DNA from 4 places in the Arthrobacter sulfonylureivorans genome. Region 2 is predicted to be linked to each of the others. Evidence: predicted binding sites of a transcription regulator. Region 2 holds the regulator's gene; each other region holds the start of a gene.
What was found. The regulator LexA, encoded in region 2, represses DNA repair genes until DNA is damaged. The targets are predictions, from matches to a motif close to TCGAACANNTGTTCGA.

Region 1: the regulator LexA is predicted to act here: its motif matches at 1,276-1,291, upstream of MNQ99_RS09260 (HNH endonuclease signature motif containing protein).
Region 3: the regulator LexA is predicted to act here: its motif matches at 2,007-2,022, upstream of uvrA (excinuclease ABC subunit UvrA).
Region 4: the regulator LexA is predicted to act here: its motif matches at 1,315-1,330, upstream of MNQ99_RS04095 (DUF222 domain-containing protein).

What each region holds. Positions count from the first base shown of each region.
Region 1 covers NZ_CP093326.1:1,972,708-1,975,913, reverse strand. Annotated here, with positions in the region: gene MNQ99_RS09260 (HNH endonuclease signature motif containing protein) at 1-1,261, opposite strand, end outside; gene MNQ99_RS09255 (SDR family oxidoreductase) at 1,476-2,219, opposite strand; gene MNQ99_RS09250 (hypothetical protein) at 2,268-2,579, opposite strand; gene MNQ99_RS09245 (DUF488 domain-containing protein) at 2,824-3,192, opposite strand.
Region 2 covers NZ_CP093326.1:2,689,534-2,692,739, forward strand. Annotated here, with positions in the region: gene MNQ99_RS12450 (histidinol-phosphate transaminase) at 1-333, opposite strand, end outside; gene MNQ99_RS12455 (LysM peptidoglycan-binding domain-containing protein) at 406-759, opposite strand; gene lexA (transcriptional repressor LexA) at 1,061-1,810, shown strand; gene MNQ99_RS12465 (ATP-dependent DNA helicase) at 1,881-3,206, opposite strand, start outside.
Region 3 covers NZ_CP093326.1:2,360,793-2,363,998, forward strand. Annotated here, with positions in the region: gene uvrA (excinuclease ABC subunit UvrA) at 1-1,917, opposite strand, end outside; gene MNQ99_RS11040 (GntR family transcriptional regulator) at 2,204-2,587, opposite strand; gene MNQ99_RS11045 (MBL fold metallo-hydrolase) at 2,694-3,206, shown strand, end outside.
Region 4 covers NZ_CP093326.1:841,641-844,846, forward strand. Annotated here, with positions in the region: gene MNQ99_RS04085 (ABC transporter ATP-binding protein) at 1-336, opposite strand, end outside; gene MNQ99_RS04090 (hypothetical protein) at 502-1,137, shown strand; gene MNQ99_RS04095 (DUF222 domain-containing protein) at 1,344-3,092, shown strand; gene MNQ99_RS04100 (metallophosphoesterase) at 3,156-3,206, opposite strand, start outside.

The DNA.
Region 1 (3,206 bases), 720 kb from region 2:
CCGGGCCGGTCAACTCGCCGGCTAGTTCCTTGTAACCGGTGGTGACCATGATCTGGGCTCGGTGTCCGCCGGTGGCCGGCAGCCTGCCAGCCGACAAAGCCACCACGCACCCGGCCACCAGGCCGGCCAGCTGCTTCTGCGCAAACGAACGCGGATCCAACGACGTGGCATCCGGATCCGTCGTTCCATCCTCGAAAACGGCATCGGTTGTCCCGGACGTGGGAGCGGGCAGGAACGCAGCGGTCCCCGGCACCTGACCAGCCCCGTCGACGGTGGCGCCGGCGGCCACGCCCGTGCCGTTGCCGGCAGTTATGTTCTCCCCGGTCAGCCGCGGATTGGTCGCTGTGTTCATCACCGTCGCCAACGCCTGGCACTGAGCGTCATCGGCCGCCAGAGTGAAGTAGTGCAGTCCCCCGCGCCGCCCACGATAGAACACACCCTGCTTCGCGCGCAGCGCCGCCTCGGAAGGCTCCTTCCCGTCCGCGTCTGCGGCCGCCTCCCACATCCTGGCGACCTTGGCCAAAACGTCCTGGTCGGCTTCCACCGCCTGAAGCACCAGCGCCGCTTCCATCGCCGACGCAGTATCCATCCCGGCAGTCGGACGCACCCGCGCCACTGCATCAGTGATCAGCGACGCAGCCCGGCCCGCAATCCTGCCCTCGGCCAGCGCCTTCCCGAGCACCGGCAGCCGGACGCTCCCGGGCTCGCCTGAGGGAAGCCGTCCGGCGAGCGCAGCCCGACCCACCCTGATCCGCCGCTTTGCCTCACCCGCACCGATCCCCAGCCTGGCCCGCAAATACTCGGCATTCGTGCGGAACTCCGTCCCCCTGCGGGCGCTGCCGTCCCCACCCTTCGCCGCTACCTGCCCGGCAGATCCGTCTGGACCAGTGCCGGCGCTCAATGCTTCGGCCGGATCAGACCAACCGCGCTCCCCCGTGTCGGCACCCGCAGCAGGGCCTAAGCCACCACTCGGTGAAGATTCTGCGCCGCGGCAATCGGCAGCCGCGGGGCCTCCGAAAAGTCCGTCCCGCTCCCCTACACGGGCAACATCCGCCCGCTCTACTGCCCATGCTCCTGCCAACTGGAAAAACTCAACGATCTTGGAGATGTCCTCCACGGTTGCGACAGCCGCCGCCAGTTCACGGGTGGACATGTGGTCCATTCCAGCGACAAAGATACCCGCCCTGCTGGCCAAATCGACGCGCACTCGGTCCAGGAAAGCAAGTATCCCTGGATCCGGTTCGAGAGGTGCAATGGCCATACATCCATTTTTCTTCGAATACAGATTCGAAGCAATCGGATTCCTCGATTGTGTAGGGATAGTCGGCTGGTGCCCGCCGTGCCGCGCCGGGAGAAGCGAGTCCTAGCCGGGCGAGTCCGACCTCGGAGCCGGGCGAGTCCGATCCCGGAGCTGGGCGAGTCCGAACCCGGAGCTGGGCGGGCGAGTCCGAACCCGGACAGAGCGAAGCCCTACGCTATTTCCGAATCAGCTTGTGCGCGGCTGCCTGCGCGACCGGGCGCATGACGACCTGGTCAAGGTTCACGTGGTGCGGGAGGTTGAGCGAGTAGGCCACGACGTTAGCGACGTCCTCGGCCAGCAGAGGCTTTTCCACGCCGGTGTAGACCCTGTCCGCAGCGGCCTGGTCGCCGCCGAGACGGTTGAGTGAGAACTCTTCGGTCTGCACCAAGCCCGGCAGGATGTCGATCACGCGCACGTTGTGTTCGGCCTCTTCCAGCCGCAGCGTACCGGCCATGGAGTGCTGCGCGAATTTGGCGGCCACGTATCCACCGCCCCCTTCGTACGCCACGATCCCCGCGGTGGACGTCAGCAGCACGACGGAGCCTTCACCGTTGTGGCGCAGGGCCGGAAGGAACGCCTGGATCATCCGCAGCGAGCCGAGGACGTTGACGTTGTACATCTTCTCCCAGTCGGCGAACTTTCCTTCGGCGATCGAATCCACTCCGAAGGCGCCGCCGGCGATGTTCACCAGCGCGTCAATCCCGCCGCCCGCAAGCACGTCGGCCACCAGCTGGTCGACAGAGGCCTGGTCTGTCACATCGCCGGGCATCGCCACGGCGCCGGTTTCTTCGGCGAGGGCGGCAAGCCGGCCTGCACGCCGAGCCACAGCCACTACCTCCCAGCCGCTTTCGCGCAGCGCCCGCACGGTGGCGGCGCCGATACCCGAACTTGCTCCCGTTACTACAGCGCGCTTGGTCATGGATCACAGCCTAATCGCGAACGAAAACGAAGGCCCACCAGACAACAATTACCGGGAGATCAGGAGGGGCTTCACGGGCATCGCGCAGGACACGCGCTCCAGTTCGACGCCGGTACCCCCCGAAGCGCGGTTGTTCCGGCCGGTGTCATCGCACCAGTCAACGTTGTAGGGCATCGCAGTCACCGAGGCCTCGCCGGCCGCGGTTTCGGAGGGGACCGTAAATGAATACGTAAAGCCGCCGCCGTCGTTCATTGGGGCCGTTTCGTGGAGAACTTCTGCACGTGAGGCATCTGTCACGATCACTTCAATCTGGGCGTCGCTGCCGTAGCGCGGGTCGCAGCTGGCGTCGGGCGCTGACACCGTCACAGCCTGCCCCGGATTCGCCTCCGCAGGGCTCACCGAATACTCCGGTGGGAGGCAGGGCGGAGCCACGAGCCCAGGGATAATGCCGCACCCGGCCATGGAGCCGACCAACACCACCGCACCAGACACGGCCAGGACGGCGCCGCGCCGTGTTCTGCCGCCTGCGCCTCGGCTCCCGACTCCAGCCATCCAATCCCGCAGGCCGTCCGCACCAAGCAACTCCCCCATCCGCCGCGGCATGTCAGCCGGTTTCCCCGCCGAGTTCCTCCAGGATCACATCGCGCAGCACCGCCGCCTGGTTGTGCGTCTTATCCTTGGCGCCGTAGAGCAGGCAGAGCTTCGGATGCTCGCGGGCCAGTTCCAACAAGCGCTTCAGCGCCTCGGAACCATCCAGCTCCTTCCGGTACGCCACGGTGAACGCTTCGAACTTCTCCGGCTGGTGGCTAAACTCCTTGCGCAACTCGGCGGATGTTCCCGCTTCCTTCAGCCAGAGGTCCAGCCCCGCCTCGTCCTTCTTGATACCGCGCGGCCAGATCCGGTCCACCAACACCCGGTAGCCGTCACCGTTGTCGGCCGGTTCATAGACCCGCTTGATCTGAACGTCCGTCATAGCCGCATGCTACG
Region 2 (3,206 bases):
GCCCGGCCCGCCGAAGGCCTGAAGGATTTGCTGCAGCACTTCATTTGAACCGTTGGCGGCCCAGATGTTCTCTGCCGTGAGCCCGTGTTCCAGATAGCGGGACAGTGCCGTCCGAAGCTCGGTAAACTCGCGGTCCGGATACCGGTTCAAACCGGCCGCCGCCGCACTGACGGCCGAGACGATGGCTTGATGCACCGTCTCCGGCAATCCGTGGGTGTTTTCGTTGACATTCAGGAGGATGGGCACGTCCAACTGGGGGGCGCCATATGGTTCCAGGCCCCGGAGATTCCCCCGCAACGGCAGACGGTTCAGGCGTTCTAACTGCTCACTCACCGATCCAGCTTAAGCTTCGGCCCGCCCGGGGCAGGAATCGGGCGGGCCGAAGCGGCTCATATTACGGTTCCCTCAATGCGATGACGGCACGAGCAGCTGCTGGCCGGAATGGACGATGTCCCCATCCAGGCCGTTCAATTGCGCGATCTCGAAGATGACATCATGCGGGTTGCGGTCAGGGGCCGACAGCACTGCCACATCCCACAGCGTCTGGCCGCTGCCGACCGTGACAGTAACAGCTGGCCCCGGCCCCAGCCCCCCGGCAGCGGCCATCGCCGGTGCGGTGAAGAAGCCGACCAAGGTGAGCGCGACGGCCGCGGCAAGCATGAGCGGCAGGCCAATCAGCAGCAAACGGCCCCGGCGGGTGAGCCGGAGGGCGGAGTTGGCGCGGAGGTCTGCGGACTGCGGTGCGAGCTGGGCGGACATGGTGCCACCTTTCCGATTTTCGATCTATTTCGACTGGTTTCGATCATCGAACCACTGCATTCGAACGTATCTTCGAATGCATCTTCTACAGTTTTAGCACTGGTGATCGACTATTGTCGAGACTCAGTCGAACAAATGTTTGAAATTCCTCACCGCCTGGCCTAGCGTTGATGGCATGAGCGGCTGTGAATTGCAGTGCATCAGCCGCCACTGACAAAACAGTCGAGACAGCAATCCGAGTGCCGGTTCCGCATCAGCCAGACCCGGCACCTGGACCATCATGGGAAGACCGGGGCCGGATATGTCCGAAGAGACCACCACCACCGCCGGAGCGCGGCGACGAGGCCGCCCTGTCAAGGTCGGACGCAGCCTGACGCCGCGGCAGAAGAAGATCTTGGAAACGATCCAGCGCTCCGTCATTGCCCACGGGTATCCGCCGTCGATGCGCGAGATCGGTGACATTGTCGGCTTGGCCAGCTTGTCCAGCGTCACGCATCAGCTGTCTCAACTGGAGAAGATGGGCTACATCCGGCGGGACCCGAAGCGTCCCCGGGCAATGGAGATCCTCACCCCACTGACGCTTGAGCATGGCGGCGTGGAAATAGTGGGCGTGGACGAGCCGCAGCAGCTGCGCAGCTCTAGCGGCGTCGCGGTGTCCGAACTCACCACTTCATCCGATACGGCAATGGTGCCGTTGGTGGGGCGCATCGCCGCCGGCGGACCGATCCTGGCAGACCAGGCGGTCGAGGACGTCATGCCGCTTCCCCGGCAGCTGGTGGGGCACGGCGAATTGTTCATGCTGAAGGTGTCCGGCGATTCGATGATCGATGCTGCCATCTGCGACGGCGACTGGGTGGTGGTTCGGCAGCAGCACACCGCCGAGAACGGCGACATTGTTGCGGCACTGCTCGACGACGAGGCAACGGTGAAAACCTTCCGGCAGCGCGATGGGCACACCTGGCTGCTGCCGCAGAACACGCGCTATGAACCGATTCTGGGCGACCACGCAACCATCATGGGCAAAGTTGTCTCCGTGATGCGCGCGCTCTGACCCCTCCGTCACCGAACCTTCGGCCTGCTGTGGCCTGAACCGGCGGGACCCGGTCCCTGCCCCAGCCGGTTCAGGCTGCAGCAGCCGCCAGCCGCTCCAGAATCTGACGGGCGATGGCGCCGTCTTTCGTACTCCAAAACGGCGGCAGGGCACTGCGGAGGAAATTTCCATAGCGGGCGGTGGCCAGACGGGAATCCAACACGGCCACCACCCCCTTGTCATTGGAAGCACGAATCAAGCGGCCGGCGCCCTGGGCCAACCGCACCGCTGCGTGGGTGGCCGAGACCGTCATGAAACCATTGCCTCCGGTCTGGGCTACCGACCGGGTACGGGCGGTGGTCAACGGGTCGTCCGGCCGCGGGAACGGAATGCGGTCGATGACCACCAACCGGCAGGCCTCGCCCGGGACATCGACCCCCTGCCACAGCGTCATCGTGCCGAACAGGCAGGTGTCCGGTTCATCGGCGAATTGGCGAACCAGCGCCCCGATTGATGATTCGCCCTGGCACAGGATGGTCAGGTCGGTGCGCTTGCGCATTTCGGCGGCAGCTTCCTCTGCCGCGCGACGCGAGGAGAACAATCCGAGGGCACCGCCGCGTGAGGCCCTCAGCAGCTCCTCGAGTTCGTCGAGCTGCTCGCTGCTGGTGCCGCGGCCCGGCTTGGGCAGGTGCGATGCCACGTACAGCACGCCTTGGCGAGGGTAATCGAAGGGGCTGCCCACATCGGCGCTTGAGTACGCCGGAGCGCCGGCCCCCAACAATCCAAGCGAACCGGCAACAGCGTCAAAAGTTCCCCCCACCGACAACGTGGCGGAGGTTAGCACCACCGTATGTTCGTCGAACAGCCCCTCGCGCAGCCTGGAGGCAACAGACAACGGCGCGATGTTGAGCGTTGCCGGTTGGTCGTCACTGGCGATGTAGTCGCCGGTCTCGCCGTACGTGCTCGGGCGGGTCGCCCAAATGACCTCGCGGGAATCCGCCGCCGACAGCAGCCGTTCGGCCATCTCCAGCACCGCAGAAAGGCGGGAGCGGGCCATCTGCCTCCCGCCGTCAGCTGCCCCGGATCCCTCGGGCTTGGAATCTGATAGCGCCGCACGGGCCGCCTCCCGCAGCTGCACGAGTACCAACTCCTGCTCCTCGCGCAGGCCGGAGGCCAACAATCCGCTCGGCAGCGGCTCCAGCACATCCTCCAGGGCGCCGGCAGCCGAGTTGAGAGGCTCCACGCTGATCCCGGTGTGCTTGCGCGCGGTCGAAGCCGCGGTGCGGACCATGGCAGCCGACAGCTGCCCCGCCACAGCGCTGGTCACGCGGTCCTGCAATTCGTGGGCTTCGTCAATCACCACCACGTCGTAGTCCGGAAGCACTGCCACGCCCTCGAAGGCGTTGATGGCGAGCAT
Region 3 (3,206 bases), 330 kb from region 2:
GCCCAGCGGGAACTGCGCGTCGATGCCGCGGAGATTGTTCTCCCGCGCACCGACCACCTTCAACTGACGCTTCTTGTCCACCTTCCGGCGCTTGGCGGGAAGCTCAATCCGGCGGCGGCCGGACAAGTAGTCGCCGGTGATGGAACGTGTGTTCTCCAGCAGTTCCTGCAGGGAACCGGAATGGACCACTTCGCCGCCGTGTTCACCGGCACCCGGTCCGATGTCCACAATCCAGTCGGCCTCAGCGATGGTGTCCTCGTCGTGCTCAACCACAATCAGGGTGTTGCCCAGATCGCGCAAGCGGGTCAAGGTCTCGATCAGCCGCCGGTTGTCCCGCTGGTGCAAGCCGATCGAGGGCTCGTCCAGCACGTAGAGGACGCCGACCAAACCGGAACCGATCTGGGTTGCCAGCCGGATGCGCTGGGCCTCGCCGCCGGACAACGTGCCGGCCGCCCGTTCCAGGTTCAGATACTCCAAGCCAACATCCAGCAGGAAGCGCAGCCGCGCCTGGATCTCGATGAGGACCTGGTGGCCAATCTGCGCTTCGCGGGACGTCAGGTCCAGGCCGTCCAGGAAGGAGCTGGCCTCGCGCAGCGGCAGGGCGGAAACGTCCGCAATGGACTTGCCGTTGATCAGCACGGACAGCGAGGCAGGGTTCAGCCGTGCGCCGTTGCACTCCGGGCAGGGCACTTCCCGCATGTATTCCTTGTAGCGGTCCCGGGCCATTTCGGACTCGGTTTCCTCATGCTTGCGGTGGATGTACTGGAAGGCGCCTTCGAAGCCGGTGGAGTATTTACGCTCCCGTCCGAAGCGGTTGCGGTACTGCACCACCACTTTGAAGTCCTTGCCGAGCAGCACGGCGTCGCGGACCTTCTTCGGCAGGTTCTTCCACGGCTCGTCCATGGAGAATCCGAGCTCGTGCGAGAGACCTTCGAGCAGCCGGGTCCAATATTCCTGGGTGGCCTTGCCGAGCGACCAGGGGGCGATGGCGCCGTCGGCCAGGCTCCGGTCCGGATCCGGGACCACCAGGTCCACGTCGACTTCGAGCTTGCTGCCAATGCCGGTGCAGGCGGGGCAGGCGCCGAACGGATTGTTGAACGAGAACGAGCGCGGTTCAATCTCGTCGATGGCCAGCGGGTGCTCGTTCGGGCAGGCCAGGTGTTCGGAGAAGGCACGGGTACGGCCCGGGTCGTCCTCGTCGACGTCCACGAAGTCGGCCAGCACCCGGCCCTCCGCCAGCGCCAGGGCGGTCTCCACCGAGTCGGTCAGCCGCTGGTGGATACCGTCTTTGGCCACCAGTCGGTCCACCACCACCTCGATGGTGTGTTTGTACTGCTTGCCCAGCTTCGGCGGTTCGGACAGCTGCGCCTGCTTGCCGTCCACCTTGGCGCGGGAAAATCCCTTGGCGCTCAGTTCCTTGAACAGGTCGACGAACTCGCCCTTGCGGCCGCGCACCACCGGTGCCAGGACCTGGAAGCGCGTCCCCTCGGGCAACTCCTGCAGCTGATCCACAATCTGCTGCGGCGTCTGTTTCTCCACCGGCTCACCGCACTGCGGACAGAAGGGCCGGCCCACCCGGGCCCACAGCAGGCGCAGGTAGTCGTAGATCTCCGTGATGGTTCCGACGGTGGATCGCGGGTTCCGGCTGGTGGATTTCTGGTCAATCGACACCGCAGGCGACAGTCCCTCGATGAAATCGACATCGGGCTTGTCCACCTGACCCAGGAACATCCGCGCGTAGGACGACAGCGATTCCACGTACCGGCGCTGGCCCTCGGCAAAGATCGTGTCGAAAGCCAGGGACGACTTTCCGGAGCCGGACAGCCCGGTGAAGACGATCATGGAGTCGCGGGGAAGATCCACACTGACGTTCTGGAGGTTATGCTCGCGGGCGCCCTTGACGACCAAGCGTGACATATCCGCGGGGTGGGAAACGGGGGTGGCGGACTCCGAATCGGTCGCCGGGACGGACGTTTCACTTGCTTTTAGCACGGTATCTACTCTAATCGAAAATTCGTTCGAACTTGTATTACATCGGTCACGGCCGGCGGCTACCGCGGACAACCACTGTCCGCATTTGGCGCGGCCTGGCGCCATCGCAAAGCACGACGGCGCGGCTCGGCAACGATTCTTGGGCCGGCTTCGGTGGGGCCCGGGTCTCCTGCTTGATCTGCTAGGTGTTATCCGGCTACTTGATACAGCGCTACTTGATGCCGTGGCGTTCCATGGCGGCCTTGGCGGCGGCCAGGGCCTCCTTCGTGCCGATTCCCTGACCGTGAACCGCCAGCGCGAATGCTTCGGCGGCGTCGCCCAATTGTTGCCGGGCCTTGCCCGCTCCGGCGCTGACCACCGTGCCGGCCCGGCCGTGCGTTTCCACCCGGCCGGCGGTTTCCAGCTCCCGGTACGCGCGGGCCACCGTATTCGGCACCACACCCAAATGATCGGCCAGCCGCCGGACGGGCGGCAGTTTGGTGCCCACCGGCAATTCCCCGGCATCGGCCGCTTCAATGATCCGCAGCCTCAGTTGCTCGAACAGCGGCACGGCGCTGTCACGGTTCATCCGCCAGTCAAAACCACTCGCTTCCATCGCCCGCGCCCCCTCCTCGTCGTGTCCGCAGCAACCGGCCTGTCCACTGCTACAACCAGAATGACATCCGGAGCCGCCCGGGTCGACTGTAGGTAGGCTGGGACGCATGTTGCTTCATGAAGATCCTGCAGTCACTATCCGCGGCATTTCGGTTTCCGACATGGATAACAACGTTTATCTGCTGACAGCCAAAAAATCCGGCGCGCAGGTACTGATTGATGCTGCCGACGACTTTCCGGCCATTGAACATCTCCTGCGCGACGGGGCCGCGGATGCGGCCGGTCCCGCCAAAGTCGAGTTGATCATCACCACGCACAGCCATTGGGACCATGTCCGCGCCTTGCCGGACGCGGTAGCCGCCACCGGGGCCAAGACAGCCGCCGGCGCGGAGGATATTCCTGCGATCGAAGTGCCGACCGATGTTTCGCTCGAGCATCAGGACGTGGGCCGGTTCGATGGATTCTCGCTGGAGGCCATCAAGCTGCGAGGACACACCCCCGGCTCGGTGGCGCTGCTCTACCGCGCCCCGGACGGCCCCGCACATGTTTTCACCGGCGACTCGCTGTTTCCCGGCGGAGTGGGCAATACACAGAAGGATCCGGAGCGCTTTGCCACCCTC
Region 4 (3,206 bases), 1.8 Mb from region 2:
GAAGGCGGCCGGCAAGTGCTGCACATGCTTGTAGAGGCGGGTGCGCATGCCCATCTCCACATCCGTGGCCGGCGCGATCGCGAAAACCCGCCGCAGGTACACCAGGCCCGCTTCGGCCAGGCCCAGCACGGCAATGACGACGGCGGGGCCCCAGACTTCGGAAGGATCGCCTCCGGTGTGGATGGTGTCGACGAGCCCGCGGAGCACCTGCGGAATGGCCAACGCCACGAGGCTGGCACCGAGGGCACTGAAGAATCCCATAATCAGCCGGGGCAGGATGGGCCGTACATAGTCCTTGAGCCTGGCAATGGTCCGCCAGAGGGAAAGCTCAGTCATTTCATCGATTCATCGGATGTGTTCGTCAGTGGTGCCTTGTGCACCGCAGCAACCATCCTAACGAGCCACGTGAGGCGCCGGTCACCCAGATGGTGCCTGCGGTGATGCACCTGCTCCAGCGGTAGTGCTTGGTAGTGTTGGCGAAACCGTTCACCAGGGGAGCGCATGGCACTGATCGAGGCATTCAGCAGCGTTGATACAGTCGTGATTTGGGTGCTCCTCCCACTGTTGAGAATGCTGACGGTGCTACTGCTGGCGCTGCGGAAACGGGCAGGCTGGCTGGTGCTGTTGGTGGAACCGGCCGGGGCTCTGGTTTGGATGGCGGCGAGCGGCGGGTTCAGCTTCGCATTCCTGCTGCTACCGGCGGTTGCAATGTACGGCTGGTGGCGGTGGGGCAAGCGCGCGGCCGACGGGTTTCCTGCCGTGCATTCTGCGCAGCGGGAGGATTGGCTTGCCGCGGCTGCATTCGTTGTGCTGACAGTTGTGGTCGACTGCATCCAGACCCTGCCGATGATGATGATGCACATGACGGGCGTGTCCGTGATAGTCCAGACGCTGTTGGTCAACGCCCTCACCATGCTGCTGTATTTTGGCCTGGCGCGTGGAGTGGTTGAGGCGTGGTGGCTCGGCATCGTCCTGTCGCTGATGGGGCTGACCAATGCCATCGCAACCCCGGGCTCAGCGGGCCCGGGAGTCATCTGGTTGCTGGAGGGACTGACCATGACCGTGCTGTCCGGGCTGCTCTACCTTTTCGGTTGGTTCCGATGGCGGGCCGCGCGTGCTCAGACAACCGTTTCCTAATTGTGCTCGCCGGCGGTAACTCCGACGGCCTCAGACGAAGCCCGTCGCCTAGCAAGTCTCGGTGCGCCGTCGGAGGCTTTCTTGTGCGGTAGCCCTAAAACTCGGGCTCGCTCTGCTCGCGAGGGTCCCGGCGCCGGTGCAGACTACTCCTACACATTTGCGGACTTTCGCTAGGGGTCGAAGCTGTGTGCGAATAAAATTGTGGTATGGCGCTTGCAGCGATGGAACGGACCGAGGAGACGGCAACGTCTCTGGCAGAGGTGCGCGCCATGCTCCAGGACATTGCTGACCGCTTCGTGGCGGAAGCGCCGTTGCTGTCCTCCCGGGATCTGGCCAACAGGGTGGTGGCGGTCGAGGACGTTTCGAAGACCCTGGAATACCTGCAGGCGGCGGGCGCGCATGCCGTGGAGCGCGCCGACCTTGCCGCCAATGGGGAATCCGCCGCCCGCACCACAGCCTTCGCCGATTACTGCGCTCCCGGGATGGCGGGGGAGTGGGCTGATCCGGCCGCAGCCATCACCGCGGGCGGCGGAGAGCTCCCCGAGAGTGCTGACGGCCCCGGCATTTCTGATGGTGCTGGGCCGGAGAAACGGCAGCGCCGCCGCAAGACCGAATTCCCTAACAACGCCGAGTACCTGCGCTCGCGGCTGGGCATCAGCATCGTTGAAGCGCGGCGGCGGCTGCGGGTCGGCAAGGCCGTGAGTGCCCCGGCCAGGCTGGACGGCGGAGCCGGTATCCCGGATCTGCCAGTACTGGCAGACCCCATGGCCCGTGGGGACGTCAGCGGCCAAGACGCGGCCCTCATTACCGATTCCCTCGGCCGGGCCCGTCACGCCGCTGATCCCGGGACCCTGGAGGCGATGGAAGCCTCGCTGGTCGCCCAGGCCATTGAAACTGACACCGACACGCTGGCGATGGTCGCCAAGACCTGGGAAACAGCCGTGGACCAGGACGGTGCGGAACCTTCCGAAGAGGAGTTGCGGGCCCGGCAGGGCATGTTCTACCGCGGGCGCCGGCGAGGCTTGCACCAGTTCGTCATCAACACCACCGACGACCAGTACGAACTCCTCGCCACGGTGATGAACAGCGCCGCGAACCCGCGCATCCGCCCGGAAGCCATCGAAGCGGCAGCAACCGGCCCCGGTCAGGGAGGCATCGGTGACGGCGCCGCCAACACAGACAATCCCGACGCAGATACAGCCGCTGCGGACCACGACTCCAAAGGCATGGCTCCCGAGGACGCGGTCCCAGAGGGCACTGACTCCGACGGGATAGTTCCCGAAGGTGTCGATCCCGTGGTCCTAACGGGTCTTGATCAGTTCACCCGGGCGCAGAAACTTCTGGCAGGCCTGATCGGTGCCTGCCGGATCGCCCTGAACGTTGACAAGCTCCCGGAATCCGGCGGGCTGCGCACGCAGATGATCGTCACCAGCGGGTATGAACAACTCGCCGGGCTGCTCTCGGGCGGCGGCAGTGCCGTCTACAACGGGTCGCTCTCGGCTAAAACGGTGCGCCGGATGGCCTGCGATGCTGACATCATTCCCGCGGTCCTCGGCTCCGAGGGCGAGGTCCTGGACCTGGGCAGGTCCCAACGCTTTTTCAGCCGGGCCATCCGCAAGGCGCTGATAGCGCGGGACAAAGGTTGTGCCTTTCCTGGCTGCACCATGCCCGCACTTTGGACCGAGGCACACCACATCGTGCCCTGGTGGGCCGGCGGCCGGACGGACGTCAACAACGGCGTTTGTCTTTGCGGCGCGCACCACGACCTGATCGAGCAAGGCAACTGGGAAATCAACGTCCTCCAAGACATCCCCTGGTTCACCCCGCCCGACTACATCGATCCCCGCCGCAAACCGCTCCGAAACACGTACTGGCAAACCCAGGTTCCGGTCCGGCCGTTGCCGCCCCGGGCCGCGAACGGGACGGCAGCGGGCGCACGCCGCAAGGTGAGGTGAATCGTGCGCCGCCAATCGGCAACGCGGTGCTTTCTAGAAGCGGCAGCGCTATGACCTGAACGCTCAGCCGAGCCGGAGCCCTCCGGCGGGGGCGCCACCGGCGGTGGCGGACGG